DNA from 4 places in the Pseudomonas saudiphocaensis genome. Region 1 is predicted to be linked to each of the others. Evidence: predicted binding sites of a transcription regulator. Region 1 holds the regulator's gene; each other region holds the start of a gene.

The links. The regulator sigma-54, encoded in region 1, starts transcription at its own class of promoters, with help from an activator protein. The targets are predictions, from matches to a motif close to ANTGGCATNNANNTTGCTNT.
Region 2: a site for sigma-54 is predicted at 4,085-4,104, ahead of nirB (nitrite reductase large subunit NirB). Genes of this name have one in related genera too.
Region 3: a site for sigma-54 is predicted at 5,109-5,128, ahead of flhA (flagellar biosynthesis protein FlhA). Genes of this name have one in related genera too.
Region 4: a site for sigma-54 is predicted at 5,643-5,662, ahead of BN1079_RS08835 (pilin). Genes of this name have one in related genera too.

Annotation. Positions count from the first base shown of each region.
Region 1 is NZ_CCSF01000001.1:1,727,250-1,735,065, reverse strand. Features, by position in the region: gene pmbA (metalloprotease PmbA) at 1-459, shown strand, start outside; gene BN1079_RS08080 (HPr family phosphocarrier protein) at 569-841, opposite strand; gene rapZ (RNase adapter RapZ) at 851-1,708, opposite strand; gene ptsN (PTS IIA-like nitrogen regulatory protein PtsN) at 1,829-2,293, opposite strand; gene hpf (ribosome hibernation-promoting factor, HPF/YfiA family) at 2,297-2,605, opposite strand; gene BN1079_RS08060 (RNA polymerase factor sigma-54) at 2,702-4,210, opposite strand; gene lptB (LPS export ABC transporter ATP-binding protein) at 4,622-5,347, opposite strand; gene lptA (lipopolysaccharide transport periplasmic protein LptA) at 5,347-5,910, opposite strand; gene lptC (LPS export ABC transporter periplasmic protein LptC) at 5,897-6,469, opposite strand; gene BN1079_RS08040 (KdsC family phosphatase) at 6,478-6,999, opposite strand; gene BN1079_RS08035 (KpsF/GutQ family sugar-phosphate isomerase) at 6,999-7,816, opposite strand, start outside.
Region 2 is NZ_CCSF01000001.1:461,844-469,659, reverse strand. Features, by position in the region: gene BN1079_RS02325 (acyl carrier protein) at 1-151, shown strand, start outside; gene BN1079_RS02320 (hypothetical protein) at 154-1,227, shown strand; gene BN1079_RS02315 (hypothetical protein) at 1,288-1,509, shown strand; gene BN1079_RS02310 (NAD(P)-dependent oxidoreductase) at 1,535-2,698, opposite strand; gene BN1079_RS02305 (glycosyltransferase family 2 protein) at 2,862-3,866, opposite strand; gene nirB (nitrite reductase large subunit NirB) at 4,161-6,719, shown strand; gene nirD (nitrite reductase small subunit NirD) at 6,719-7,093, shown strand; gene BN1079_RS02290 (formate/nitrite transporter family protein) at 7,137-7,816, shown strand, end outside.
Region 3 is NZ_CCSF01000001.1:148,525-156,340, reverse strand. Features, by position in the region: gene fliA (RNA polymerase sigma factor FliA) at 1-699, opposite strand, end outside; gene fleN (flagellar synthesis regulator FleN) at 717-1,544, opposite strand; gene flhF (flagellar biosynthesis GTPase FlhF) at 1,636-2,919, opposite strand; gene flhA (flagellar biosynthesis protein FlhA) at 2,934-5,054, opposite strand; gene sodC (superoxide dismutase family protein) at 5,252-5,773, shown strand; gene flhB (flagellar biosynthesis protein FlhB) at 5,884-7,023, opposite strand; gene fliR (flagellar biosynthetic protein FliR) at 7,060-7,816, opposite strand, start outside.
Region 4 is NZ_CCSF01000001.1:1,898,241-1,906,056, reverse strand. Features, by position in the region: gene ribH (6,7-dimethyl-8-ribityllumazine synthase) at 1-253, shown strand, start outside; gene nusB (transcription antitermination factor NusB) at 250-732, shown strand; gene thiL (thiamine-phosphate kinase) at 743-1,702, shown strand; gene BN1079_RS08850 (phosphatidylglycerophosphatase A family protein) at 1,920-2,387, shown strand; gene BN1079_RS08845 (retropepsin-like aspartic protease family protein) at 2,729-3,373, shown strand; gene BN1079_RS08840 (O-antigen ligase family protein) at 3,423-4,811, opposite strand; gene BN1079_RS08835 (pilin) at 5,161-5,598, opposite strand; gene pilB (type IV-A pilus assembly ATPase PilB) at 5,920-7,623, shown strand; gene BN1079_RS08825 (type II secretion system F family protein) at 7,626-7,816, shown strand, end outside.

The sequences.
Region 1 (7,816 bases):
CGTGGGTTGGCCAGTGCGGCTTATGACGGCGACGGTCTGGCCACCTACGCAAAACCGTTCGTGGAGAACGGCAAGCTGGTGTCATATGTGCTGGGGACCTATTCCGGTCGCAAACTGGGTATGCCAAGCACGGCCAATGCCGGCGGTGTGCACAACCTGTTCGTCAGCCATGGAGATGAGGACCAAGCGGCCCTGATCCGTCGGATGGGGCGAGGCTTGCTGGTCACCGAGCTGATGGGGCAGGGGTTGAACCTGGTTACTGGCGATTATTCACGCGGTGCCGGTGGATTCTGGGTGGAAAACGGCGAAATCCAGTTTCCGGTTCAGGAGGTGACCATCGCTGGCAACCTGCGCGATATGTTCCGGCAGATCGTCGCGGTGGGTTGCGATACCGAGACCCGAAGCAGCATCCACACCGGTTCGGTGCTGATCGAACGGATGAAAGTGGCAGGGCAGTAAGCGGCTGCAACTGGAGCACACAGTCTCGGCTCGTCGGGTCAGGCTTTAGCGGCTCGGCGAGCGGGAAGCCAGAGGAACGGCCGTTGAGGCTTACCGCCTCGCAGCCCCGTTATTCCCCTTCTTCGAAATAATTTTCGACCAATGCCACCAGAGCCTTGATGGCCTCATCCTCCTGCTCACCTTTAGCTTGCAGATGCAGCGTCGTTCCCTTGCTGGCCGCGAGCATCATCACGGCCATGATGCTCTTGCCGTTGATCAGGCTGCTGGGCTCGTGCCCTATCTGGATATCGCAGGGAAACTGGTTGGCCACGCCAACGAACTTGGCAGCTGCGCGGGCATGCAGCCCCAGCTTGTTGATGATGGTGATTTCGCAGGACGGCATGAAGGGTTCCTAGACCAGATCGCGATGGCGGACCTGGACGTTCTTGAGGGGCTCACGTAGCGCGTTGCAGAGTCGTTCTGCCAGGTACACCGAGCGATGGTGACCGCCGGTACAGCCGATAGCGACAGTAACGTATGCGCGATTGCTGGCGGCGAAGCGGGGGAGCCATTTGCTCAGATAACCGAGAATGTCCTGAAACATCTCCTGGACGTCGTTTTGGGTATCCAGGTACTCAATGACCGGCTGATCGAGCCCGGAAAAGTCGCGCAGCTCAGCCCGCCAATAGGGGTTGGGCAGGCAACGGACGTCGAAGACCAGGTCGGCATCCACCGGCATGCCGCGTTTGAACCCGAAGGACTCGAACAAAAAGGCGGTGCCTGGCTCAGGCTTGTTCAGCAGGCGCAGTTTCAGGGAGTCGCGCAGCTGGTAAAGGTTGAGGTTGGTGGTATCGATCTTCAGGTCGGCCTGATCGATGATCGGCGCCAACAGCTCTTCTTCATCACGTATGGCTTCGGCCAGAGAGCGGTTTTCATTGGTCAGCGGGTGCCGTCGGCGCGTTTCCGAGAAGCGCTTGAGCAGCGTCTCGTCGGCGGCGTCGAGATAGAGCACGTCACACTGGATATGCCGGGCACGGGCCTCTTCGAGCAGCTCCGGGAAGCGCTTGAGCTGGCTCGGCAGGTTGCGTGCGTCGATGGAGACTGCCACCAGCGGCTGCAGCAGCTCAGTATGCAGCAGAGCCTTTTCAGCCAGCTCTGGCAGCAGCCCGGCTGGGAGGTTATCAATGCAATAGAAGCCACTGTCTTCGAGAACGTCGAGGGCGGTGCTTTTGCCCGAGCCAGAGCGCCCGCTGACAATTATCAGGCGCATGGACGCAAACTAACTGGCGCGTGGAGTTGAGAACCCTGCTGCAGGCAGCAGGGGCGCGAAATGCGTGAAGGACTGATTGCGGACACGTCTCGCTCCCTGTTGGCGGGCACGCCCGGCCGTTTAACGGCCGTGCTGGATATCGACCACTGCCTGATACAGTTCCTGGTCGGTTGTAACCTCGCGCAGCCGGTCACGGACCTCTTCCTGGTCCAGCATGCTGGCAATCTGTCGAAGCAGCTCAAGGTGTTCGTCGGTCGCCGCTTCCGGTACCAGCAGTACAAACAGCAGGTCGACCGGAGCGCCGTCAATGGCGTCGAAGTCCACCGGTGCGTCGAGCCGCAATACTGCACTAAGCGGTGCCTCGCAGCCGGGCATGCGGCAGTGAGGGATGGCAATGCCGTTGCCGAAGCCGGTGGAACCCAGCTTCTCGCGAGCCACGAAGCTTTCGAAAATGCTTTGAGGGTCGAGTTCGGGAAGGTCCTGGCCGATCACCTTGGCAATCTGCTCCAGGACGCGCTTTTTGCTACCGCCCGGCACGTTCACCAGTGAACGGCCGGGGGTGAGTATGTTTTCAAGTCGGATCATGGGTCAGCGAGCCACGGTACCTTGGGTATGGTCGAGTTGTTTTTCTTTGTGCTTGATCAGCTGACGATCGAGTTTGTCGGCAAGCAGGTCGATCGCAGCATACATATCTTCGTGTTCGGCATTAGCAACCACTTCGCGGCCGGCAACGTGCATGGTGGCTTCGGCTTTCTGCTTCAGTTTTTCGACTTGCAGGGTGACCTGGATATCGATGATGCGATCGAAGTGCCTTTCCAGACGTTTCAGTTTCTCCTCGACATAGATACGCAGTGCTTCGGTTACTTCCAGATGAAGGCCGGTAATCTTGACTTGCATACTGCTTCTCCTTTTTGCCTCATGCGAATGAACGAGCCCTGAAGCCCGTCCCCAGAAGAAATCGGCCAGGATGTCGGCTGTTGCAACACGCTGGCATTACAGCAATCGCTTGCGCTCGCTGGAGGGTGCAATTCCCAGGGATTCCCGGTACTTGGCGACGGTGCGACGTGCCACCTGAATGCCCTGCTCCTCAAGTAGACCAGCGATCTTGCTGTCGCTCAATGGCTTTTTGGGGTTTTCCGCTGCCACCAGCTTCTTGATTATGGCGCGGATTGCGGTGGATGAGCACTCGCCACCCTCGGCTGTGCTGACGTGGCTGGAGAAAAAGTACTTCAGCTCATAGATGCCACGGGGGGTATGCATGTATTTCTGCGTGGTCACGCGGGAAATGGTCGATTCATGCATGCCGACCACTTCTGCGATGTCATGCAGCACCAGCGGTTTCATCGCCTCGTCGCCGTGCTCAAGAAAGCCGCGCTGATGCTCAACGATCTGGGTCGCTACCTTCATTAGGGTTTCGTTGCGGCTGAGCAGGCTCTTGATGAACCAGCGCGCCTCCTGCAGCTGGTTGCGCATAAAAGTGTTGTCAGCGCTGGAGTCGGCGCGCTTGACGAAGCTGGCGTACTGGGCGTTCACCCGCAGGCGCGGCATCGCGTCCTGGTTGAGCTCGACCAGCCAGCGGTTGTTGTCCTTGCGCACGATCACGTCAGGAACGATGTATTCAGGCTCGCTCGTTTCGATCTGCGAGCCGGGACGGGGGTTGAGTGACTGAATCAGGTCAACGATCTGGCGTAGCTCGTCTTCCTTGAGCTTCATGCGCCGCATCAGCAGGCTGTAGTCGCGGCTGCCGAGAATGCCCAGGTGATCGCTGACCAGACGCGTGGCTTCGTTCAGCCAGGCGGTATCTGCGGGCAGTTGGCGCAATTGCAGCAGCAGACACTCACGCAGGTCACGGGCGCCGATGCCTGCCGGCTCGAACTGCTGGATGCGGCGCAGTACCACTTCGACTTCGTCGAGTTCGATTCCCAGCTCGGGGTCGAAGGACTCCAGCACTTCTTCAAGGCTTTCATCCAGGTAGCCCTGGGGGTTGATGCAGTCGATCAGGGTGGTGGCGATGAGGCGATCGGTGTCGCTCATGGGGGCCAGGTTGAGCTGCCAGAGCAGGTGCGACTGCAGGCTCTCGCCCGATGATGTGCGGCTGGTGAAATCCCATTCCTCGTCATCGTTGCTGGGCAGGCTGCTGGCGCTGGTCTGGTAGATGTCTTCCCAGGCGGTGTCTACGGGCAATTCGTTGGGAATGCGCTCGCCCCAGTCGCCTTCCTCGAAACTCTCCATCGTGTTGACGGGCTCTTCGTACTGGCTGTCCGGGCTGCTGTTCTCGCTAGGAGTGTTCTCGATCTTCTGGTCGAGAGACTCGGCCATCGGATCCGGATTGTCGAAGTCTTCTCCGTCTTCTTCGCGCTCGAGCATGGGATTTGAATCCAGCGCTTCCTGGATCTCCTGCTGGAGGTCGAGGGTCGAGAGCTGGAGCAGTCGTATGGCTTGTTGCAGCTGGGGTGTCATCGTCAGCTGCTGGCCCATCTTCAGGACTAGCGATGCTTTCATTGCAGAGGACTTCGAACCTTGTTTGCCGGCGCAACTGCGCCTGTTCCGACTTCGCTGGCGCTGCTGCGCCGGTTTAAGCAAATTATATGCCTGAAGAGGAAGCGGTTGGCTAGTCCTGAATTGCTCCATTCGAGGACGGCAGGCAGACAGGTCTTTGAAAAAACGTAAGCGAGGCAGGCAAGACGAGGCGCAACGACCAACGGGAGTAACAGCCAAAGGCTGGCCCGAAGGGCAAGTGCAGCGAGTCAAAAGCCGAAGAACGGACCGGGCTCGCGTACGGGTTTAGTTTCCTAAATGAGCATTACTCACTTCGCTCGCCCTCCGGGCCGCGCTGAAGCGCGTTAGCCGCAAGCGGCTTTCTGAAGCTGCTTTTTACGAAGTATTGCCAACGTAGGTTGTTTCAAAGGCTTGCTACAGGCGGAACTCGTGACCCAGATAGACTTCCTTGACCAGCTGGTTGTCGAGGATGGTCTGTGCGTCGCCTTCGGCAATTAGCTGCCCGTCGTTGACGATATAGGCGGTTTCGCAGATGTCGAGTGTTTCGCGCACGTTGTGATCGGTGATCAGTACGCCGATGCCCTTGGACTTGAGGTGGTGAATGATCTGCTTGATGTCGCCGACCGAGATCGGGTCTACCCCGGCAAAGGGTTCGTCCAGCAAGATGAATTTCGGGGCAGTGGCCAGTGCGCGAGCGATCTCCACACGACGCCGCTCACCGCCGGACAGGCTCATACCGAGGCTGTCGCGGATGTGGTTGATGTGGAACTCCTGCAGCAGGCCTTCCAGGGCTTGCTGGCGACCATTGCGATCCAGGTCCTTGCGGGTTTCGAGGATGGCCATGATGTTGTCAGAGACCGACAGCTTGCGAAAGATCGAAGCTTCCTGGGGCAGGTAGCCGATGCCAACGCGCGCGCGGCCGTGCATGGGCAGGTGAGTGACGTCCTGATCGTCGATCAAGACGCGCCCCTGGTCGGCCTTCACCAGGCCGACGATCATGTAGAAGCAAGTGGTCTTGCCGGCACCGTTCGGGCCCAGCAGCCCGACGATCTGCCCGCTTTCGATGGACAGGCTGACGTCGCGTACGACTTGGCGGCTTTTGTAGCTTTTGGCCAGATGCTGGGCCTTGAGGGTTGCCATTACTCGCTCTGCTCCGCAGCCGGCGTTCCTGTAGCGGAACCTTCTTTCTTGCGCGGCTGGATGACCATATCCACGCGTGGGCGAGGGCTGGTCACGTCGACGTTGGTGGCGCGACCGGCGTTGACGATCTGGCGCTGGGTGTCATAGACGATCTTCTCGCCCTCGAAGGTGTTGCCCTCCTGGATGACCTTGGCCTGGTCGATCAGGATGATGCGTTCGTTGGCGGCGAAATACTGGATGGTCAGGCCGTAAGCCTTGACGATCTCCTTGTCGACCGCCGGCTTCTGCTCGTAGTAGGCGGGCTTGCCGATGGAGGTGAAGACCTCGACATCGCCATTGCCGTCCTGGGTGATGGTCACCGTGTCGCCGGTGATCTTCATCGTGCCCTGGGTGATCACCACGTCGCCGCGGTAGACCGCAACGCCCTGGCGATCGTCCAGTTCGGCGGTGTCTGCCTGGATCCGGATCGGCTGGTTGCGATCTTCAGGAAGGGCGTGGGCGTTGCTGCCGAGCAGGAAAATGCTCAAACCGAGCAGGAATGGGAGAGTCTTAACGCAGCTCATGCTGGCCTCTTACGTTGGATAGCAGGAGCATCCTGCCTTCGTTCAGGTACGCTTTCATGCCCGTGGCAGTTGTCACGCCGTTCGCGGCGACGATTCTAACGGGTTGTCGGGTCTCGGCATAATCCTTCTCGGGCAAAACCGTCATCCGCGTAGTGGTGATGATGGTCGGGCGGCCTTCGGCGTCGGTGCGCTCGATCCGCACGCTGTCAATCAGCTCGACTTCTTCGCCTTGAGGGCCGACTTCGCCGCGCTCGCTGGTGATGTGCCAAGGCAGCTCGGTGCCGCGGTAGGAGCGCAGGTCGGGGCGGGTCAGCAGGCTGATGTCGCTGGCCTTGATGTGCTCCATTCTTTCGGCGGTAAGCTCGTAGTTGCGTCTGCCGTCCGGCTGATATTGCACGGTGCGCGGGTTGATCACGTAGAAATCGATCGGCGACTCTTCGGTCGAGGTCGTGCGCGGTTGCTGCATAAAGCTTTCTGGACGGATGTTCCAATAGCCAGCTGCAGCCAGTAACAGGGCGATCAGTAGCAGGATGGCGGGAAGACGGATCTTGCTCAGCATCGAAACCTCTAGAGATAGGCCGATTGGGCGGCTGCAAGGGTGCCCTGGGCGCGCATGATCAGTTCGCAGAACTCGCGTGCTGCACCCTCGCCGCCGCGAGCGCTGGTGACGCCGTGAGCATGCTGGCGTACGAAGGCGTCGGCGCTGGCCACGGCCATGCCCAGGCCGACCCGGCGAATCACCGGCAGGTCTGGAAGATCGTCGCCGAGGTAGGCTACCTCAGAGTAGTCGAGGCCCAGCTCGGCGAGCAGTTCATCGAGCACCACCAGCTTGTCTTCACGGCCCTGATAAAGGTGCTGGATGCCCAGGTTCTGCGCCCGGCGTTCGACCACAGGGGTCTTGCGGCCGCTGATGATCGCGGTGCGCACGCCGGAGTTGATCAGCATCTTGATGCCGTGGCCGTCCAGGGTGTTGAAGGTCTTGAATTCGCTGCCGTCGACCAGGAAATACAGCTTGCCGTCGGTCAGCACTCCGTCCACGTCGAATATGGCCAGGCGAATGTCCCGGGCGCGGTGCAGAAGATCATTCATTACATTACTCCCGCACGCAGCAGATCGTGCATGTTGAGCGCGCCGACCGGTCGGCGGTTGGCATCCACCACGACCAGCGAGTTGATCTTATTGTCCTCCATGATCTTCAGAGCCTCGGCGGCGAGCATTTCGGCACTGGCGGTTTTGCCGCCCTTGGTCATCACCTCATCAATGCTGGCCTGGCGCACATCGATGCCCTTGTCCAGGGTGCGACGCAGGTCGCCGTCGGTGAAGATCCCGGCGAGGCTGCCGTCGTCGGCGAGAACCACGGTCATGCCCAGCCCCTTGCGGGTCATTTCCAGCAGCGCATCACGCAGGGAGGTGCCGCTCTTGACTTGTGGCAGGCGGTCGCCGGAATGCATCACGTTGTCGACCTTGAGCAGCAGGCGTCGGCCCAGCGCCCCGCCGGGATGGGAAAAGGCAAAATCCTCGGCAGTGAAGCCTCGCGCTTCGAGCAGAGAGATGGCCAGCGCATCACCCAGCACCAGACTGGCCGTGGTGGAGGAGGTCGGGGCAAGGTTCAGCGGGCAGGCCTCGGTGCTGACACTGGCGTCAAGGTTGACCGCGGCGGCGCGTGCAAGCAGCGACTGGGGATTGCCGGTCATGCTGATCAGGGTGATACCCAGGCGCTTGATCAGCGGCAGCAGCGTGACGATCTCGTTGGTGGTGCCAGAGTTGGAGAGGGCGAGCACGACGTCATCCTGGGTGATCATGCCCATGTCGCCGTGGCTGGCTTCGGCAGGGTGCACGAAGAACGCCGGCGTGCCGGTGCTGGCCAGCGTAGCGGCAATCTTGCGGCCGATATGGCCGGACTTGC
Region 2 (7,816 bases), 1.3 Mb from region 1:
TATCGACGGGTGGGACAGCCAGACCCACGTGATGCTTACGGTCGCGGCTGAACAGCGCTTCGGCATCAAATTTCGCACGGCGGAGCTGGAATCGCTGCGCAACGTCGGCCATTTCGCCCAGGTCATCAGTGCCAAGCTCGAGGGAAGGTAGACATGCATCAGAACGCTAGAGAGTCCGCAGCCGGGAGCGACGATGAGCAGACAGCTACCGGCACTTCAGACCCATCGCCGGCCTGGTACCTCCTGGCGGTTCTGGCAGGTCTTGTCGGGGCACTGGCCTTGTTCTGGCTGACGCTCTTTGGCCTGGATCGGAGCGGCAATCTGCCGCCACCTGCGTTCTCCAACAACCTGTGCGTCGACGAAAAACTCAACTTCCTGCGGGACCATCCGATTCACGCACCCAACCTGCTGATCATCGGGTCCTCAGTGGCCTGGCGGCACGTAGATGGCAATGCGCTGGTCCAGGCCATGCCGAAGACCCGCCCCATGAACGGCGCGTTCTGCGGGCTGTTCGCCAACCAGTCGACTTACGTCGGCCACTGGCTACTCGACCAGGAGCCGAGCATTCGTAGTGTCGTGATGATCACCAACCCGCAGGACTTTACGGGGTGCTGGAAGGTGCCGACTGCAGTTTTCAGCCGCGAGGATGTCACGCCCTTCGTTTATGAGCGCGCGCCACGGTGGGGATACTACATGCGTTATTTCGCACCCCAGTCGCTTGTGCGCAACGCGCTGAGCGTCAAGGCACAGCGCGCCGGAGAAATCGAATGGGACCCGCTGGTTTTCAATCGCTTCGGTGACGGTCCGCTGCGGACCGACAACACCCGTGAACTCCTGTATGGCCGCCCGGACGCGCTGGACCAGAACTGCTTCGATGCCCTGCAAGAGATGAGCTCACGCCTGCGGCGCGAAGGTCGCACCCTGCTCGTGGTATCCACGCCACTACACCCGCAATGGAAAGAAAAATACGATCCAGACAGCTCTTTTCTCGCCAGCTTCGACGCACGTATCGAGGCTGCTCTGGATGCTGCCGGAGGCACCTACTGGAACGCCGACAAGGACTGGTCGACGCCATCGGATTCCTTCGTAGATGCGGTGCATTTGCGCTGGTCCGCCGTTCCAGAATTTACCCAAGCGCTTGCCGAGCAGATGAACAAAACCGCCAGCCAGACGGCTGCACCGAATGTGGCCAACCGTTCCGCCGAACGGCGATTGCCGATCTTTTGACACCATGCTATCTAAGTGACTGTATCCCGTCGTACCACGCAAGTTCCAGGGAAGAAAGACATGGACACTAAAACGGTTGCAATGACAGGTGCCGAGCAGTGGGGAGTTGTCTACTCGTACGGCAGCGTATTGGCGGTATTCGATAACGAGCAGGATGCTTTACTCGAAGCGAACAGCTTCGGGGGCGCAACGGTGAGGCTGGTTGAGGAAGCGTTGGGCGTAAGCGGCGACAGCAAACCCGACGCCGCTCTGCCATTGCTGGCGGCTCAGGCCATCGCCTGAGCCATAAGGAAGGACAAGGGCGGCGTTACCGTACCGCCGCCCTTGCATAGCCGCTGACTCTCAGAGCCGGCCTCGGCCTGATGATGCTCTGGCGCTGCCTGAGAATGATGTCCAGCACCCGGCTTGGCTGAACCTCGATGTCATCGAAGGTGATCATCTGGCCAGGTTCAAGGGCCCGCTTGAGCACCGTATGGCGCAGCAACCCGATCGGTACATGGTCCGGTTCTTCCACGAGGCGCACTGCCTCACCGCGCACATCGAACCCACCGATACCACGCACGATCGTCTCACCAGGCTTCATTGCGCGCTTGGCTATGGCCGCCACGCCCAGCGTCGGCCTGGTCGAGTTGTTCAGCAGCACACCTCCCCCCGCAAGCACACGCCGTACCGTTTTCCCGACCTCCAGCGAGCAGAGGTGGAATGGCCGCGTAAGTACATAGTACGGACCGGGACCCAGCTTGAAGTACTCAAGTGCCGGGGCCTGAACTTCATCGTGGCGACAGACCAGAAATACGCCGCCGGCCGGATAACCGCTGGGGATGACGTAGTCCACGATCGGCTGGCCGGCGGCTTCAGCAATCAGCCCCAGCACATTGGCACTGCGATTGAGGTCAGTGGAAGCCAGACCTTCCAGGCCAGGCCGGGAGATGGTCGCGCCAAAACCATTGCCCACGACCACCTGCTCGATCTGCACCTTGGTGCCGTCAGTGAACGAGGTGGTCTGTTCGATACTGATCCCCTGCCGTTTCGACCAGTAAGCCATGTCTTCACGGGTGGGGTTATGGTCGAGGTAGCCTTTCATGTTGCCGTATACGAGGGGCTTGAAGCCCATCTGCACGGCGTCCTCATGCAGCGCGGCAAGCGAGCCGGGCTGATCGCCTTCGGCCTCGGTAAGCAGCCCTTTTCCCGCCAGGCATGAACCGGTGGTGACCTGCAATTCGGCGTTCACGGTAACCACCGGCAAACCGGCTTCGAATGCACGCTCGATGACAGAGGTTCCAAAGAACACGTCGCCGCTGCATTCGACGATAAGGTCTGAATGCTCGACAAGCTCGTCAATGGAGTTGGTCAGCGCTCCCGGCAGCGGAAAGTCGCTTAGTGCATCCACCTTTCGGCGCGTAAGCACTCGGCTTATCCGCAACTCGGGATAATGTTGCATGATCAGCCGCACGAAGCAGCGCGAAATCATGCCAGTGCCGGAAACACCCACTCTCTTTTGTATTGTGGTGGCCATCTGGAAAATCCCTTTTTAGCGACCCTGTTTCGGACCGCCTCCTACAAAAAAAGTTGTATCTAAAGATCTACAGGGAATACCGGTTCAGGGAGGTATCTGGCCCCTTCATGGTGTAGCGTTAGGTCTCAAGCGGCTCCGCTGCCAGCGCCTCGCCTTTTGGCAGTGCCGTCGACTCCGAAAAGTACTGACGAACGGTCACCCCGAGCGCCTCGACAGGTGCGTCAGCTGGCTCCGCTTCAGGTGAGAACTTCCAGGCTTCCAGCAGGCCGGCGAATACGGTACGGGCTTTGAAAGACTGGCCAAGCCACAGCAAACGCATCACCAGTTTCAGGCGCGATAAGAACAGCAGCGGTACACGCCGCCAGTGGTGATAAGCGCGGGCGATAAACAACTCGTTGCGGACGAAATGCCGGTGCAACGCAATCCGCTGCGGGTTCGTTTCACGATGGATGTCAATCGAGCCGCTGACGCTGCGCAGATGCATAACGCGGCTCTCGGCAACCAGGTAGCCTGGCGTTTCCTGGCTGATACGCAGGGTGAATTCGGTATCGTCGCCCCACATGAACATCGCCGCGATCGGCAGCCCGTGGCGCTGCAAAGACAAACGAGGCACCAGAATCGAGACGTAAGTCGCCGGGCGCACTGGAACCAGACCGAACTGCAGCAGAGCCGGCCAGTTCTCATAGCCGATGGGATTGGTGCGCGTGTCCACCTGGGGCACGTTGGTCAGCAGACCATCGCCGGTATAAGCCGTGGAAAGCAGAAAGGAATAAGGCTGCTCGCGGGCGTCGAGCGTATCTCGGGCATCTAGCAGACGTTGCAGTGCGTCCGGCTCGGGTATGACATCGTCATCCATCATCCAGATGAAATCGGCACCCTTCTGGTAAGCGATGCGAAACCCGGCGCTGAAACCGCCCGAGGCGCCGGTATTGCGCGACAACTCGTAGACTTGGAGATTCGGCAGCTGCAATTGCAGCAGCATCTCCAGCGTTCCGTCACTGCTTGCATTGTCCACCACGATGATGCCGTCGCAAGGGCGACTCTGGCCATTGATCCCCTCCAGACAGCGTTTCAGCAAATCCTTGCGTTTGTACGACAGTACGACTGCGTAAATTTTGTCCATAGTGCCGCTCTCTGATCTGGCTCTGCTCCGACCAGCCAAACGAAGCCGGGTTCAGGCATCTGTAACAAATATTGAGTTTTACCCTTGCCCTAAAAAAGGACCACGCACGGGCAGCTGCACTCATTTGGCCCATCACTCGTCCGCACACAGCCTCCTGAAAAACCACAGGTATCCCGCGCAAGTCGTGCCAGCTCTGGGCTGCAGCCGACTTTTCCAGGACTGGCACACAAGCTGCTATTTCCCCCTCAGCGATAGGCCGACGAATTTGGAACGGCTTCGATTGAGGATCAGCTTATGAATGCAAGCGTCACCCCGCCCACCCGAGAAATTTTGGTCATCGTCGGCAACGGCATGGTTGGTCACCACTGCGTTGAACAGCTGACCGCCCGCGGCGCGGCGGAGCGCTATGAGATTCATGCCTTCGGCGAGGAGCACCAGCGCGCCTACGACCGCGTGCATCTTTCCGAATATTTTGGCGGGCGCGATACCGACAGCCTGGCGATGTGCGAAGCGGGCTGGTACGCCGAACAGGGTGTGCAGCTACATCTCGGTGTACAGGTGCTGGAAATCGACCGAGCCTGCAAGGAGCTGGTGACCACGCAAGGACGCCAGCCTTACGACCGCCTGATTCTCGCGACCGGCTCCTACCCGTTCGTACCGACAATTCCTGGGGCCGAAGGCAGCGCTCGGCTGGTCTACCGCACGTTGGACGATCTCGATGCGATTCGTGCCGCCGCAGCCAATGCCCGCCGCGGCGTGGTGATTGGCGGCGGCCTGCTGGGCCTGGAGGCTGCCAACGCGTTGAAGTCCCTGGGGCTGGAGGCCCACGTGGTTGAATTCGCGCCGCGTCTGATGCCGGTGCAGCTGGACGAAGAAGGTGGTGCCGCGCTGAAGGCCCGGATCGAGGCGCTGGGAGTGGGCGTGCATCTGTCGCGCGCCACCCAGGCCATCGTCACTGGTGAGGAGCACGCCTGGCGCCTGGTTTTCAATGACGGCGAGTTTCTGGAAACCGATCTGGTGGTGTTTTCCGCCGGCATCCGTCCGCAGGACGCACTTGCCAAACAGGCCGGACTGGAGCTCGGGGCACGTGGCGGCATCGCCATCGACAACGCCTGCTGCACCAGCGATCCGGCCATCTATGCGGTAGGAGAATGCGCCGCCTGGAATGGCAGCCTGTTCGGCCTGGTAGCGCCAGGCTACAGCATGGCCCGCACCGCGGCAGCGCACCTGCTGGACGACACCCAGGAAGCCTTCACCGGCGCGGACATGTCCACCAAGCTCAAGCTGCTCGGCGTCGATGTCGGCTCCATTGGCGATGCCCACGGCGCCACACCAGGATCGCGCAGCTACCGCTTTATCGACGAGGCGACCGCCAGCTATCGACGCCTGGTGGTCTCGCCGGACGGCAAGCACGTCATTGGCGCTGTGCTGGTCGGTGACAACAGCTACTACGACACCCTGCTGCAATACGCACAGAACGGCATCAAGCTGCCCGAGGAGCCGGCCAGCCTGATCCTGCCGCAATCCGGCGGCGCACCGGTGCTGGGCGCTGCAGCCTTGCCGGATACCGCCACCATCTGCTCTTGCCACAACGTCAGCAAAGGTGCGGTGTGCTGCCAGGTCGAGGCCGGAGTTACCGACCTTGGCGAGCTGAAGGCGGCGACCAAGGCCGGCACCGGTTGCGGCGGCTGCAGTGCGCTGCTCAAACAGGTCTTCGAGCACGAGCTGGCCGCGCGCGGCGTTGCGGTGGACAAGAGCCTTTGCGAGCACTTTGCCCATACCCGCCAGGAGCTGTACGGCATCGTTCGCGTCGAAGGCATCCTCAGTTTCGACGAGCTGCTGGCCAAACATGGCCGTGGCGCCATCGGTTGCGATATCTGCAAGCCGACGGTGGGCTCGATCCTGGCTTCCTGCTGGAACCAGCCGATCACCGATCCGCTGCTGATCCCGCTGCAGGACACCAACGATACCTTCATGGCCAACATGCAGAAGAACGGCACCTATTCGGTGGTGCCGCGTATCGCCGGCGGCGAGATCACTCCTGACAAGCTGATCGCTCTGGGAGCGGTGGCGAAAAAATACGACCTCTATACCAAGATCACCGGCGGCCAGCGTATCGACCTGTTCGGCGCCCAGTTGCACGAACTGCCGGAGATCTGGGGCGAGCTGATCGAAGCCGGCTTCGAGACCGGCCACGCCTACGGCAAATCCCTGCGCACGGTGAAATCCTGCGTCGGCAGCACCTGGTGCCGCTACGGTGTGCAGGACAGCGTCGGCATGGCGCTGCGCCTGGAAGACCGTTACAAGGGCCTTCGCGCACCGCACAAGATCAAGTTCGGCGTCTCCGGCTGCACTCGCGAATGCGCCGAGGCACAGAGCAAGGATATCGGGGTGATCGCCACCGAGAGCGGCTGGAACCTCTACGTCGCCGGCAACGGCGGCATGCGCCCGCGTCACGCCGAGCTGTTTGCCACCGACCTGGACGATGAAGCCCTGGTGCGCATCATCGATCGCTTCCTGATGTTCTACATCCGCACCGCCGACAAGCTGCAGCGCACCTCGGTCTGGCGCGAGTCCCTCGAAGGCGGACTCGACTACCTCAAGGCCGTGATCCTCGACGACAGCCTGGGCCTGGCGGCCGAACTGGAAGCCCAGATGCAACAGGTGGTCGATCTCTACGAATGCGAATGGGCCAACGCGCTGAAGGACCCGGAGAAGCTCAAGCGCTTCCGCACCTTCGTCAACGACCGCCGCGGCGACCCCGATATCCACTTCGTCAAGGAGCGTGGCCAGCGCCGCCCTGCCCGCGCCAATGAACTTCACCTGATTCCCGTCACCGAGGAGATGCTCTGATGAGCCAGTCCAATGCCCTGCGCCTGCCATCCGTCGAATCCAGCCACTGGCACACCCTGTGTAGTCGACGCGACCTGGTCGCCAATTCCGGCGTAGTCGCCTGGCTGGATGGCAAACAGGTCGCCCTGATTCACCTGCCCCACGGCGATGCCGGCGAACAGGTGTTCGCCGTCGAGAACCGCGATCCCAAATCCGGCGCCAACGTCATCGGACGCGGCATCGTCGGAAAGCTCCAGGGCGAGCTGGTGATCGCTTCCCCCTTGTACAAGCAGCACTTCAGCCTCACCGACGGGCGCTGCCTGGAATACCCCGACCAGCAGCTGCAGGTCTGGCCCGCGCGCCTGAACGGCGACGCGGTGGAAATCGCTGTCTGAGCGCACGGCAACGCGCACCCAAAACCCTAAAGAGAAGCCAATCATGTCTTACATCATTCCTGCGGAATTCGTCACCAAGATGGTCGACGCCGGCGAGTCGAAGATCTTCATGTCCACTCGCGACACCCTGATTCGAGCCTTCATGGCCGGCGCGATCCTGGCCCTGGCTGCCGTGTTCGCGGTAACCGTGACCGTGCAGACCGGCTCGCCGTTGGTCGGCGCGATGCTGTTTCCGGTCGGTTTCGTAATGCTTTATCTGATGGGCTTCGATCTGCTCACTGGCGTTTTCGTACTGGCGCCATTGGCGCTGCTGGACAAGCGCCCCGGCGTCACAGTGAACGGTGTGCTGCGCAACTGGGGGCTGGTATTCCTCGGCAACTTTGGCGGCGCGCTGACCGTGGCCATCATGATGGTGTTCGTCTTTACCTACGGCTTCTCCGCCGAGCCGGGTGAAGTGGCCAAGCGCCTCTCGCACATCGGAGAGGCCCGAACCCTGGGTTATGCGGAGTACGGCGCAGCCGGCTGGGCGACCATCTTCCTGCGCGGCGTGCTGTGCAACTGGATGGTGTCCATGGGCGTGGTCGGCGCGATGATCTCCACCACCGTCGGCGGCAAGGCCATCGCCATGTGGATGCCGATCATGCTGTTCTTCTACATGGGCTTCGAGCACTCGGTGGTGAACATGTTTCTGTTCCCGGCCGGACTGATGATGGGCGGCGACTT
Region 3 (7,816 bases), 1.6 Mb from region 1:
AGCACGCAGACGTGCCGCACACTGGCTATGCAGCTGACTCACCCGCGATTCACTGACGCCCAGAACCTGGCCGATTTCCTTCAAGTTCAGCTCTTCGTCGTAGTACAGCGAAAGCACCAGCTTTTCACGTTCCGGCAGGTTGCTGATGGCCTCCGCCAGGGCCTGCTGAAAACGCTCGTCTTCGAGATCACGGAACGGCTCGGGATGTGCGCTGGCGGCATCCTCGCCAAACTCTCCGTGTTCACCCTCTTGAAGCAGATCGTCAAAACTGAACAAACGGCTGCCCAGAGTGTCGCCCAGAATGCCGTAGTACTCGTCCAGACTCAATTCAAGTTCGGCCGCAACCTCATGATCTTTAGCGTCGCGGCCGGTTTTCGCCTCGATGGCCCGGATCGCCTCGCTGACCATGCGCGAATTGCGGTGTACCGAGCGCGGCGCCCAGTCTCCTTTGCGCACCTCATCAAGCATGGCACCACGAATACGAATACCGGCGTAGGTCTCGAAGCTGGCGCCTTTTCCGGCGTCGTATTTCTTCGATGCCTCGAGCAGCCCGATCATGCCCGCCTGCAGCAGATCATCGACCTGCACACTGGCCGGCAAGCGCGCCAGCAGGTGGTAGGCGATGCGCTTGACCAAGGGTGCGTACTGGTCGATGAGCTGGTACTGAGAGTCTTTTGCCTGAGCCTTGCTGTAATACATACCCAATCCAGCCACTGTCATTCGTGAGTGTCTGCGGCAGGCCTGATAAGGCGCTCCACAAAGAACTCCAGATGGCCGCGCGGGGTTGCCGGCAGCGGCCAGGTATCCACCTTCTGAGCGATGGCCTTGAACGCCAGCGAGGACTTGGCCCGCGGGTACGCTTCGTATACGGCACGCTGTTTCTGGACGGCCTTGCGCACAGATTCGTCGTAGGGCACCGCTCCCACATACTGCAATGCCACATCGAGGAAGCGCTCGGTAACCTTGGCCAGCTTGGCAAACAGGTTGCGTCCTTCCTGCGGGGTATGCGCCATGTTGGCCAGCACGCGGAAGCGGCTGATGCCATAGTCGCGATTAAGCAGTTTGATCAGGGCGTAGGCATCGGTGATGGAGGTCGGCTCATCCGTTACCACCAACAGCACTTCCTGGGCGGCACGGACAAAGCTCACCACGCCGTCGCCGATCCCGGCAGCGGTGTCGATGATCAGTACATCGATGTCATCGCCGATATCACTGAACGCCTGAATCAAACCCGAGTGCTGCAGGCTGGACAGCTGCACCATGCTCTGGGTACCGGAGGCCGCAGGCACGATACGAATGCCGCCCGGCCCCTGGATCAGCACATCTCGCAGATCGCACTCACCGGCGATGACGTCGGCCAAGGTGCGTTTGGTAGTCAGGCCCAGCAAGACATCGACATTGGCCAAGCCAAGGTCGGCGTCGAGCAGCACTACCCTACGACCGAGTTCAGCCAGCGCCAACGCCAGATTGACCGATACGTTGGTCTTGCCGACGCCGCCCTTGCCGCCAGTCACCGCAATCACCTGTACGGGATGAGTACCCATCTTCACACGCCTATATCTTGCTGGGGCCACAAGGCCATCGATGCGTTCAGCCGGAACGCGTCTTCATTGTCTGCTTCACGGAACCAAGCCTTCATCCGACTTTCCGTGATGATCCGTTGTACAACCCGGTAAACAGGTCAGCCATGGCCTCCTCGCTGGGAGACTCCTCTAGTTGCAAGCTTACCGCGCGACTGACCAGTTGATGACTGCGTGGCAACTGCAGGTCATCAGGTATACGCGGCCCGTCGGCCAGATAGGCTATCGGCAGATGCTGGCTAATCGTTAGCCCAAGCACGTCGCCCAGACTGCCCGCCTCATCCAGCTTGGTCAGGATGCAGCCGGTCAGTCCGCAACGCCGATAGTTATGCCACGCCGCCTTCAAGACCTGGCTCTGGCTGGTTGCCGCCAGCACCAGGTAGTTTTTTGACTTGATGCCGCGATCGGCCAGGGTTTCGAGCTGCATGCGCATCATCGCATCACCTGCCGGCAGGCCGGCGGTGTCGACTAGAATCAGGCGCTTGCGCGCCAGGGGTTGCAGCGTCTTGGCCAGGGGCTGGCTGGGGTCAATCTGAACGACCGGTACATCGAGGATGCGCCCCAAGGTTCTCAGTTGCTCCTGAGCACCGATACGGTAGTTGTCCATGCTTGCCAGGGCAATGCTCTGCGGCCCGTGCTTGAGCACATAGCGCGCCGCCAGCTTGGCCAGCGTGGTGGTCTTGCCTGCGCCAGCCGGGCCGACCAGGGCAATGACACCACCCTCTTCCAGGGGCTCGACCTTGCTGACCTTGATCGACTGCGCCAGGTGCGCCAACAGCATGCGCCAGGCCTGACGCGGTTCGGCAACGGTGGACACTTTCTCCAGCAGGCTTCGCGACAGATCAGCCGGCAGGCCAATGCGCTGCAGACGTCGCCAGAGGCCGGCCTGCTGCGGACGGCGACTTTGCTCCTGTCCCCAGGCAATCGACCCCAGCTGTACTTCGATCAGTTCGCGCAGACCCTGCAACTCGCTGTGCATGGCTTCCACTGCACGGGAATCCAGTGCAGCCGTAGTGGTTGCCGCTGGCACCGGCGGTTCAAATGCAGGGGGCTTTTCGTCAAGCAGTTGACGATCCCTGCCACTCTGCACCCGCGAGGGTGAGCTCAGCTCGGCATGAGCCGTAGCGATCCGCGCCTGGGTCTTGCGCAGCTCTGCTTCGAGCGCCGCATTAGGCTGGCTGGATGCAACCGGTTCCATCGGATAATCGAGCATAGCGGTCAACTCGACGCCGCCAGCGACACGGCGATTGCCCGTAATCACGGCATCGGCGCCCAGTTCGTCACGAATCATCTTCATGGCGATGCGCATGTCGGCTGCGAAGAAACGTTTGACCTGCATGGTCGTACCCTCGGTTAATTCTGACCCACCGTCGCAACGATGGTGACCTGCTTGTTATCCGGTATTTCCTGGTAGGCCAGGACATGAATGCTGGGCACTGCCAGGCGGGCGAATCGCGACAGCATCGCGCGAACCGGACCGGCCACCAGCAGAATCGCCGGTTTGCCCAACATTTCCTGACGCTGTGCTGCATCAACCAATGACCGCTGCAGCTTTTCAGCCATTCCCGGCTCCAGAAGAATGCCGTCATCGGCACCCTGTCCAGCCTTCTGCAAACTATTGAGCAATATCTGTTCCAACCTGGGCTCCAGGGTGATCACAGGCAGCTGCGGCTCTAGTCCCACAACGTTTTGCACGATTGCACGGGAAAGCGCGACACGCACCGCCGCCACCATAGCGGCGGGATCTTGACTCTTGGGCGCGACGTTGGCGATGGCCTCGGCAATGGTGCGGATATCGCGCACCGGCACCTGTTCCTGCAACAGCGCCTGCAGCACCTTGAGCAGGGTCGAGAGGGAGATCATCCCCGGTACCAGTTCCTCGGCCAGCTTCGGAGAACTCTTGGCCAGCAGCTGCATCAGTTGCTGGACTTCTTCATGCCCCAACAGTTCATGGGCATGCTTGTGCAGGATCTGATTCAGATGAGTAGCGATCACGGTGCTGGCATCCACCACCGTATAGCCCAGCGATTGCGCCTGATCACGCTGGCTGGCCTCGATCCATACGGCTTCCAGGCCGAACGCCGGGTCCTTGGCCGCGATGCCGTTGAGTGGCCCGAACACCTGGCCCGGATTGATTGCAAGTTCGCGGTCGGGATAAACCTCGGCTTCGGCCAGGCTTACGCCCATCAGCGTCAGTCGATACGCATTGGGCAGCAGGTCGAGGTTGTCGCGAATGTGTACCGACGGCATTAGAAAGCCCAGGTCCTGGGACAGCTTCTTGCGCACCCCCTTGATTCTGGCCAACAGCTGCCCGCCCTGATTGCGATCCACCAGTGGAATCAAACGATAGCCGACTTCCAGGCCGACCATATCCACGGGCGTGACGTCTTCCCAGCCCAGCTCCCTGGTTTCCGCCGCTCGCTGGGCCGGCAGCAGTTCCTGCTGCGCCTTGACCTCTTGCTCGGCCTTTTGCTTGACCTGTTTCTGGCGATGCCAGATCCAATAGGCGGCACCCGCAGCGACGCCACCGAGCCCGAGAAACGACATATGCGGCATGCCCGGCACCAGCCCCATGGCAATCATCAGCCCTGCGGACACAGCGAGCGCCTTGGGTGAGGCGAACATCTGCCGATTGATCTGCTGACCCATGTCTTCGGAGCTAGTGACGCGGGTAACCATAATGGCCGCAGCAGTGGACAGCAGCAGTGATGGAATCTGTGCCACCAGGCCATCACCGATGGTCAGCAGGGCATAAATTTGTCCCGCTTCGGAAAAGCTCAGGCCATGCTGGAGCATGCCGATACCCATGCCACCCAGCAGATTGATAAACAGAATCAGCAGACCGGCGATGGCGTCACCGCGAACGAACTTGCTGGCACCGTCCATGGAACCGTAGAAGTCAGCCTCCGATGAAACCTCGACACGCCGTTTCTTGGCTTCGTCCTGATCGATCAAACCTGAGTTCAGGTCGGCATCGATGGCCATCTGCTTGCCAGGCATGGCGTCGAGGGTGAAGCGCGCGCTCACTTCTGAAATACGCCCCGCGCCCTTGGTCACCACAACAAAGTTGATGATCATCAGGATCGCGAAAACCACGACACCCACGACGTAGTTGCCGCCGATGACCACGTTGCCGAAGGCTTCGATCACATGTCCAGCCGAGCTGCCTCCTTCATGACCGTGGATCAACACGACTCGGGTAGAGGCGACGTTCAGCGCCAGGCGCAGCAGGGTGGCGACAAGCAGTACGGTTGGAAATACGGCGAAGTCTAGAGGTCGCAACGCATAGACGCTGACCAGCAGAACGACGATGGACAGTGCGATATTGAAGGTAAACAGCACGTCCAAGAGGAACGGCGGCACCGGCAGCATCATCATGCCGAGCAGCACGAGCAGCAGCAGCGGCACGCCGAGGTTGCCTCGGCCGGCCCCCATCACGCCATTGCCTATCTGGAAGATTTGCGTGCGATTCAACTCGGACCCCGAACAAGAACAAAGAATTGACGCAAAACGCGCCTGCCACGGGATAAAGCAAGAAGAGGTCCAACTTGTCGGCATCCTGGCCGCCGAACCGAGCCAGCCGCCGACAGTCTCAAGCCCAGGTCGTCCTCGATTGAAACGACGACGTTTGCCGGCAGCAGCTGCCGCTCACACTTCATAGGAGTCTTGCCATGAAACAATGGTTTATCGCGGCACTTGCCGGCTGTACGGCACTGGGGCTGCAAGCCGAAACCCTAAGCGTGCCGGTCCATGCCGTGACGGCTCAGGGGGTTGGCGAATCCCTGGGCGATGTCCGAATCGAAACCAGCCAGTATGGGTTGGTGTTTCATCCCGAGCTGTCCGGCCTGGAGGCTGGAACCCACGGTTTCCACCTGCACGCAAAGGGCAGTTGCGAGCCTGCCGACATCGACGGCAAGGCCACTCCGGCGGGAGCCGCAGGCGGTCACTGGGACCCGAAGAACAGTGGCAAGCACGGCGAACCTTGGGGCGACGGCCACCTGGGCGACCTTCCGGCCTTGATGGTTGACACCCAGGGCAAGGCCAGCCAGCCGGTCCTGGCGCCACGCCTGCAAAGCCTGGGCGATATCAAGGGGCTGGCATTGATGGTGCATAAGGGGGGCGACAACCATGCCGACCATCCCCAACCACTTGGCGGTGGCGGCGCGCGGGTCGCTTGCGGGGTGATCAAGTAACGCGAAGCAGGCATTTGCCTTTATCGGTTTCTGTAGGAGCCGGCTTGCTGGCGATGCTGTTGAAGCACGGCTCGCCAGCAGGCGGGGTTACGGAATGCGCGCTCCTCGCCCTAGGTTTCATCCCGCCGCAGATCGGGTGGGATCGGCAATTCATTTAGCGGCTCCGGCCGTTTGCCCTTGCCCGCACGGTACTGGCGCAGCTGATAGACATAAGCCAATACCTGCGCCACCGCCAGGTACAGGCCAGCCGGAATCTCCTGCTCCAGCTCAGTGGAGTAATACACCGCTCGCGCCAACGCCGGCGATTCAAGCACGGTGACCTGGTGTTCCTGGGCGATCTCGCGAATCTTCAGCGCGGTAAAGTCGCTCCCCTTGGCCACCAGCAGCGGCGCCCCGCCCTTGCCGCCGTCATATTTCAACGCCACGGCAAAGTGCGTCGGGTTGGTGATCACCACATCGGCCTCCGGCACGGCCTGCATCATCCGGCGCTGGGCCGCCTCACGCTGCAGCTGACGAATCCGCGACTTGACCTCGGGCTTGCCCTCGGAATCCTTGTACTCGTCCTTGACCTCCTGCTTGGTCATCATCAGCTTCTTCTTGTTGTCCCAAAGCTGGAACGGCACATCCACCGCAGCGATCAGGATCAGTCCGCAGGCCATCCACAATGCACACCAGCCGACGATTTCCACGCTATGGGCGATAGCCAGCTCCAGCGGCTGCTTGGCGATAGACAGCAGATCATCCTGATAGGCATTGAGTACCAGCAGCGCGACCGTCAGCACCACCAGAAACTTGCCGAGGGCCTTGAGCAGCTCCACCAGGGCCTTGGCGGAGAACATGCGCTTGAGGCCGGCACCCGGATTCATCCGACTGAACTTCGGCGCCATCGCCTTGGCTGAAAACAGCCAGCCACCAAGCGACACCGGGCCAACGATGGAGACGATCAACAATACGACTAGCAGCGGCATGATCGCTTCAAGCGCCAGCATGCCGCTGCTCGTCAGCAGCCTGACCATGGAGCTTTCATCGAGCAGGGTTTCACGACTGAGGTCGAAACTGCCCTGCATCATCATCATCAGGCTGCCGGCCAGCCCCGCACCCGAAGCGAGCAGACCGCCAATTCCGCCCAGGGTAACGGCCACTGTGTTGAGTTCGCGGGAACGTGCAAGCTGTCCTTTCTCGCGGGACTCACGCAGCCGTTTGGCCGTGGGTTCTTCGCTTTTTTCGGCGCCGTTTTCGTTCTCAGCCATATGTGGCCTCGCAACGGTTCAAAGAAGACAGCGACATCAGCGCACCCCAATCAACTCGCGCAGCATTGCCAGCGCTTCGCTGACGAAGACCTGGTACTGCGCCAGAATATCGGCCATGCCAAGCCATACGATCACCAGGCCCAGCACCAGCGTCAGGGGAAAGCCAATGGAAAAGATATTCAGCTGAGGCGCAGCTCTGGTCATCAGGCCGAAAGCGAGGTTGATTACCAGCAGCGCGGTGATGGCCGGCAGCACCAGCAACAGGCCGGCGCCCAGCACCCAGCCGAGCTTGCCTGCTACTTCCCAGAAGTGATTGGTGCCAACCAGCCAGCCCCCGATCGGCAGCGTGACAAAACTCTCCGTGAGGATTTCCAACACCACCAGATGACCGTTCATGGCCAGAAACAGCAAGATCACCAGCATATTGAAGAACTGCCCGAGCACCGGCACCGAAACGCCGTTGGCCGGATCGACCATGGACGCGAAACCGAGGCCCATCTGCATGGCCAGCATCTGCCCGGACACGATAAATACCTGGAAGAACAACTGCAGCACGAAGCCCAGCATTACTCCGATCAGGATCTGTTCGGCAATCAGTATCAGCGCTTGCCCGCTCAACGCTTCCACTACCGGTACCGCAGGCAGCCCCGGCACCAGTACTACGGCTATGGCGAGCGCCAGATACAGCCGAATCCGCATCGGCACCAGTTGTGTGCCGATGATCGGCATGCTCATCAACAGCGCAGCGATGCGAAACAGCGGCAGCAGAAACTGCCCAACCCAGGCGCTGATC
Region 4 (7,816 bases), 170 kb from region 1:
CGCCATCATCGCCCTGGGTGCGGTCATTCGTGGCGGCACCCCGCACTTCGAATACGTCGCCGGCGAATGCACCAAGGGCCTGGCCCAGGTCTCCATGGAGTTCGGCGTGCCGGTCGCCTTTGGCGTGCTGACCGTCGATTCCATCGAGCAGGCCATCGAGCGTTCCGGCACCAAGGCCGGCAACAAGGGTGCCGAGGCCGCACTGTCCGCACTTGAAATGGTGAGCCTGCTGGCGCAGCTGGAGGCCAAGTGAGCCTTAATCGCGACGAAAGCCAGGAGCCCCAGCCGAAGGCCAAGGGCAAGATCGCTACGCGCCGCGTCGCGCGTAGCCTGGCGATGCAGGCCCTGTATCAGTGGCACATGGCAGGCCAGAGCCTGAACGAGATCGAGGCGCAGTTTCGCGTCGACAATGATTTCTCCGGTGTCGATGGCAACTACTTCCACGAACTGCTGACTGGCGTGGCCCGTGCCAAGACCGAGATCGACGGCGCTATCGTGCCCCACCTCGACCGCCCGCTGGAGGAACTCGACCCGGTGGAGCTGGCGATCCTGCGCCTGTCCACATTCGAGCTGATGCAGCGGATCGATGTGCCCTATCGTGTGGTGATCAACGAAGGCATCGAGCTGGCCAAGGTATTCGGCGCCACCGACGGACACAAGTTCGTCAACGGCGTGCTGGACAAGCTGGCGCCCAGCCTGCGCAGCGCTGAAGTCCGCGCCCGCAAGGGCTGATTCCGCCCCGATGGGTGAGTTCGAGCTGATCCGCCATTACTTCGCCGCCGCCGCTTGTGCCAGGGTCGGCGGCGATGTGCTGTTGGGCATCGGCGATGACTGCGCAGTGCTTGCGGTTCCGGCGGGTGAGCAGTTGGTGGTTTCCACCGACACCCTTGTGGCCGGTGTGCACTTCCCCGATCCCTGCGACCCTTATCTGCTCGGCCAGCGCGCGCTGGCGGTGTCCACCAGCGACCTGGCGGCCATGGGCGCCACCCCCATCGGCTTTACCCTGGCTCTGTCCCTTCCCGCAGCCGAACCTGGGTGGCTGGAGGGCTTTGCACGGGGCCTCGATGCAATGGCGGCCCGCTGCGAGATGCGCCTGATCGGCGGCGATACCACCCGTGGCCCGCTGAGTATCACCGTGACGGTATTCGGTCGTGTACCGGCGGGGCAGGCGTTGCTGCGCAGCGGTGCCAGGGCCGGAGACCTGCTTTGTGTTGGCGGGATGCTCGGTGATGCGGCCGGCGCATTGCCGCTGGTCCTGGGTGAGCGTGAATGTGGAACTGCGGAGGCCGCGCAGCTGCTTGACCGCTATTGGTCGCCACAGCCGCAGTTGGCCTTTGGTCAGGCCTTGCGTGGCAAGGCTACGTCGGCGCTGGATATTTCCGATGGTCTGTTGGCCGACTGCGGGCATATCGCCGCGGCATCGGGTGTGCAGCTGTGCATCCAACAGCAGCAGGTGCCGTTGTCGGAGGCGTTGACCGAGTTGTTGGGGCCGGAGGCCGCGCTGCAGTGCGGCCTGACCGGCGGCGATGATTATGTGCTCGCATTCACTTTGCCTGCAGATGAACTACAAGGTTTGCAAGCCGCTGGCTGGCCGGTGCAGGTAATTGGCGCTGTTGAGCCTGGTGAAGGTGTTCGCCTGCTGGACGCCGACGGCAATACTTCGGTCGTGGGCAAACAGGGTTACAACCATTTCAGCCCCTGAGTGGCCATTTGGAGAGCTATGTTCCCGTTACGTGTTGGTGAAGCAGCCCCGCTTTCGCGGGAGCGGCTTTTAGATCTGAGCTCTCCGCGAAATTCGTCACCGAAGCGGAACGCCGCCCGACCGCTCTTGCAGTGGCCACCTCATATCTCCGCTTGTAACAGCCAGCACCACTCGGAGGGCAGCCGGTTTGACTGATTCCCTGCAATCCAGCCAGCCGATGCCATTGTCGGTATGGCGCAATCCTTGGCACAACCTGGCGTTTGGTTTCGGCTCCGGCACCCTGCCAAAAGCGCCGGGCACCTGGGGCTCGCTGCTGGCGCTGGCCTTCGTGCCGCTGTGGCAGACGCTGCCCGGCTGGGCCTATGGGTTGGTGATTGTCGCAAGCATGCTGTTTGGTATCTGGCTGTGCGGCAAGGTTGCGCAAGATTTGGGAGTGCACGACCACGAAGGCATCGTCTGGGACGAGTTTGCAGGTATCTGGATCACCTTCTGGCTGGTGCCTGCCGGCTGGCCGTGGCTGCTGCTGGGCTTCCTGGTGTTCCGCGTGCTGGATATCGTCAAGCCCTGGCCGCTCAGCTGGGTAGACCGCAATGTCACTGGCGGCCTCGGCATCATGCTCGACGATATCCTTGCCGGTTTTGCTGCCTGTGGTCTGGTGCATCTGGTGGTGTGGCTGGTCGGCTGAGGAAACAACGGACTTGGCTTTGTAGGGTGGATATCGCTTTTATATCCACCAAGCCCCCGCTCGGTGGATCGCCAGCCTGTGGATCGATGAAGCGTGATCCACCCTACGACTCTGTGCGGCGGGTCGCCGTAACCATTGCCTCGCCCGTGGAAGAATGCCGGTCAGCTTTCAACTGACTGCTTTTGGGGACGGGCCGTGCCCGTGAATGGCTTGCACAGAGGCAGCGCCTGATTCGCGAGCATGGCTCGCTCCTACACAAAATGTGTGCCGTCTGAAGATCATGCGTTTGATCGTTTAACTGACCGGCACTAGTCGCCATCCGTCTGCAAGGAAGTTGCCTGATGCGCTCCATCCCCCTGTTGCTTATCACGCTATTGCTGGTCGCCGCTTATGCTGCCGCCTCACCGCGAGTGCAGGTGGTAGGCTTGTTTCCCGGAGCCGCCGTGCTCAATGTAGATGGTCAGCGCAAACTGGTACGTGTTGGGCAAACAGGGCCGGGCGGGGTCCAGGTGGTCAGCGCTGACTCCGCTGGAGCGGTGCTGCGTGTAGAAGGTGTCGAGCGTCACTATCCCCTCAGCCGCGAGCTGAGCGGCGGATATGCCGAGCCTGAAGGCAAGCAACTGAGCATCGCCAAGGGGCAGGGCGGTCACTACTGGGTCGCCGGCTCGATCAATGGCCACCCGGTGCAGTTTCTCGTCGATACGGGCGCAACCTCGGTGGCGATCAACGAAAACCAGGCGCGTCGCCTGGGCATCGACTATCGCGTCAACGGCAAACAAGTCGTGGTCGGCACCGCCAGCGGTACGGCCAAGGCCTGGCGGGTGCACCTCAACAGCGTCAAGGTCGGCGCCATCAATGTTATGGGCGTAGAGGCGGTGGTCGTGGAGGGCTCATCCCCTACCGAAGCACTACTGGGTATGAGCTTTCTCGGGCGAGTCAGCTGGCGCGAAGACCAGGGCTTGCTGAGGCTTGAGTCGAAGATTTGAAAGCGGTGGTAGCCGCGCAGATTCATCCGCCTATAGTGTTTTCCAGCATCTACGGCGTTTCCATTGGTATCCATCCTTGGGACCAAAAGCGAGGCGTCCAGCCTGTATGGTGCTCTTCTATATATGCTTCTTGAACTTGCGGAAGTGTCGGGACTTCTATTACCAGCACTTGGCCCAGCACTAGCACAACCGGTACGGCAAGGATGCCGAGCGCGATACGTTGGGCAGCTTTTGCTGGGGTGGGAGAGTTCCAGCGGGCCATAGCCAGGCCAATTAGCAGGGCCAGCCAGGTTTCCGTATACGGCATGACAAAAACGCCATCAACCTGCGCCAGTACAAGTGCGCCGGCAATTGCCCCCCATAGTCCGGCGTCCAGTTCGTTGGCGGATGCTTGGCGTAAATAGCGGGCGCCGTGCAACAGTCCCCAGGCGCCCAGCGCGAGGGCAATAAGGGTTGCAGCAAAGCCCCACTCAGCCAGCCATTGCAGGATGACCTGATGAGGATGGGCGGCGATTGGGTTATAGGTTGCCGAGTAGTGCATGGGGCCGGCGCCCAGCCAGGGGTTGGCCAAAGCCATTTCCCAAGCCCATTGCCAGATCTGTTCACGGCCTGAAAGACTGGTGCGCAAATTGTCACGCAGTACGGGATCCAGACCCAGCCAGAGCGGGATCAGCTTGAACAGCAGCCCAAATAGCAGAAGGCCCGACAATGCGGCAACTGCCTGTAACGCCAGGACGCGCAATAGCTTTCGGTTGATCAGAATCAGCGCAAGATGGCTGGTTAGCAGCCCCAGCCACAGTCCGCGACCGCCGAGCGTAAAGGCGATGCACCATTGAGTGATGAGAGCCAGTGTCAGCAGTGTCACGAGCGCCAAACGCTGCTGTTGACGGCAGCGCTCCACCAGCAGCGTCATCACGGGAATCAGCATGACTTGGAACTGGCCGAAAAAGCGCGGGTTGGAAAAGCCGCTGAACAGAATGTCGGCATCGAGCATCCGTATGCCGGAGATAAAGGCCGTCAAGTAGGCAACGAGAAACTGAAACGCATGAATAAAGCCGACAGCGGCCATGGCCCAGAGTATGAGACTTTGCCAGGTTGGGCGTGTTTTCAAGCTGCTGATAAGCAACGCCAGCAGAAGCAGTCCGGTATAGCGGCTCCACTCCTTAAGTGCCCAATCAGGCAGTGCAGCCAGTGCGGAGGAGCAGAGGCCCAAAACAAGCAAGCCAGACAAAAGCACCAGGACGGGACGGGGCAACGTTGCCTGGCGCAGTAGCGCTGCTAACGGCGCGCAGGTGCATAGCAGCAGTAATTGATAGATGCGCTGCTGGTCGTGCCACTGATATCCAGGGTGCCAAATTTGTATGGCAGACAGGCAAAAGACGGCGACTAACACAGTGAGCAGTAAATAAATTACCGCTGCCGGAGTGAATGCTTTCATCCGTAACGAAATAATATCCAAATAAAAATATATTAAGTCAGCAAGCGAGCTAGTTCGTAGGGCGTATTAGCCGGAGGCTTAGTCCGTCGCAAGACATTAGCATCATAAAATGTCAATCAGCGCAAATCGCCCTCACAGGCGGTCCGTCCTCGTGGCATACGACGGATTACGCCTTTGGCTAACCATCCTAACGATAGGACTCTACCGTGTTTAGAAAGAGTGCTGGTCGCTAGTGTTGGCGTATATGCCGATGTGTTGGGCGGCATGGCCAGAAAAAAACAAAAAACCCCGCCGATGAGGGGCGGGGTTTACGGCCTTTCAGCTGAGCGGTAGCTCGCTTCTCTGCCGATTAGCTACGGAAGTTGGCTGGTACAAACTTGGTGCAGTTAGTGTGCGAGCTTCCGGCCCATTCAAGGCTGCCAGTAGTCGCGTTTATGGTTGGGGTTAGTGTCAACGCCGGCGAAGCAGAGTTACAGCTGGTGTCAATGCCTTTAACCGTTGCAGTGATCACACCGTCATTCACAGCGAGACTGGCCACATATTGAGATGTGGTTGTGGCGCTCAATCCTGCTTTAGCAGTGTTAATACCGGTCAAGGTGTTAAGGTCTGCATAAGCTTCAGTAACACCGGTTTTTGCTGCTGCGATAAATGCTATCGCTTCGGACATTTTGGCGCGCTTGGTGTAATCCTGATAAGCAGGCAACGCAATAGCCGCCAAAATCCCGATGATCGCCACAACGATCATCAATTCAATAAGGGTAAAGCCCTTCTGCATTTGCGCTTTCATTTGTGTTTCTCCTTGGAAGTGTCAGGCAACCGCCTGCGAGAGATAGAGCAGCTTGCATGCCAGCTTTTGCGATCGCGGCGCCAATGCGGAGGAACTGTGACGTGGCTCAATTCCCTGAGGCCGGGTGGCTACTTTCAGACGGCCAGCCATGGACGGAAATGCCTATGTAGGTGGTGCTAGAGCCTTCCATCTATATGCATTCGCGAACATGTGCCCATTCATGGCGGCATTAAGTGACCTGTTTCGTCACTTGTTGTGGCGCATGTTTGCACGGCTTGGCAACTGCGCTATAAGGCGAGCTCGGAACCAAGCGAGGCAGCCATGAGCGACACTATTTCCCTATCCGGCCTAGCCCGGCAGATGGTGCAAGCCGGAGTGATGGATGAACGGACGGCCCAACAGGCGCAGGTGCAGGCGCTGCGTAGTCAGACATCACTGGTCACCTATGTAGTACAGAACAAGTTGGCCAAGGGACGTGCGGTCGCGGAGCTGGCCTCCGAGCAGTTTGGCGTGGTGCTGTTCGACCTGGCTGCGCTGGATAAGGAGGTTCAGCCCAGGGAGATCGTCAGCGAAAAGCTGGCGCGCCAGCATCGGGCGCTGCCATTGGTTAAACGTGGCAACAAACTATATGTAGCGATATCAGACCCGAGTAATCAGCAGGCAATCAGTGATATCCAGTTCAGCACTGGGCTGACCACCGAAGGCATTCTGGTAGAAGACGACAAGCTGGGCGTGGCGCTGGACAAGTTCTTCGAGGGTGGCGCTACCGGTCTGGAAGACATGGGCGACATCGATCTGGATGGTCTGGATGTCGAGACGGTCAGCGATGACGGCAAAGCCGATGACGCTGGCGAGGCTGCCGACGATGCGCCAGTGGTGCGCTTCGTCAACAAGATGCTGCTGGATGCCATACGTGGCGGCTCATCCGACCTGCATTTCGAACCCTACGAGAAAACCTTTCGGGTGCGCCTGCGTACCGACGGGGTGTTGCATGAGGTGGCGCGGCCGCCGATCCAGCTGGCGCCACGGATTTCGGCGCGCCTGAAAGTGATGGCCGGATTGGATATTTCCGAGCGGCGCAAGCCGCAGGATGGCCGGATCAAGATGAAGCTGTCGAAGAACAAGGCCATCGACTTTCGGGTTAACACCCTGCCGACCCTGTGGGGCGAGAAGATCGTGATGCGGATTCTCGACCCTTCCAGTGCGCAGATGGGCATCGATGCGTTGGGTTATGAAGAGTCGCAGAAAAAGCTCTATATGGATGCGCTGAAGCAGCCGCAAGGGATGATTCTGGTGACGGGGCCAACCGGCTCGGGCAAGACGGTTTCCCTTTATACGGGGCTGAATATCCTCAACACGCCGGATGTGAATATCTCCACGGCGGAAGACCCGGTAGAGATCAACCTGGAGGGCATCAACCAGGTCAACGTCAATCCGCGCCAGGGGATGGACTTTGCGCAGGCGCTGCGCGCCTTTCTGCGTCAGGATCCGGACATCATCATGGTCGGCGAGATTCGTGACCTGGAAACTGCGGAGATTGCCATCAAGGCCGCGCAGACCGGCCATATGGTGATGTCGACGCTGCACACCAACAGCGCCGCGGAAACCCTGACGCGTCTGCGCAACATGGGTGTGGCAGCCTTCAATATTGCCACCTCGGTGAACCTGATCATTGCTCAACGTCTGGCACGCAAGCTGTGCAGCAGTTGCAAGAAAGAGGTCGAGCTGCCGCGCGAGGCGCTGCTGCATGAAGGATTCCCGGAAGAAAAAATCGGGACTTTCAAACTGTACGGGCCGGTAGGCTGTGAAAACTGTACAGGTGGTTACAAAGGGCGTGTCGGTATTTATGAAGTGGTTAAAAACACGCCTGCACTGGCCCGGCTTATCATGGAAGACGGTAACTCAATCGATATTTCCACCCAGATGCGCAAGGACGGCTTTAACGACCTGCGGACTTCGGCGCTGATCAAGGCCATGCAGGGCGTGACGAGCCTGGAAGAAGTCAACCGGGTGACAAAGGACTAACCATGGCGCAGAAAGCGATCAAAAACAGTGTGTTCATCTGGGAAGGCCTCGACCGGCAAGGCGCGAAGGTCAAGGGTGAACTGAGCGGCGTCAGCCCGGCACTGGTCAAGGCGCAACTGCGCAAACAGGGCATCAACCCACAGAAGGTTCGCAAGAAGTCGATTTCGTTGTTCAGCGCGGGCAAGAAGATCAA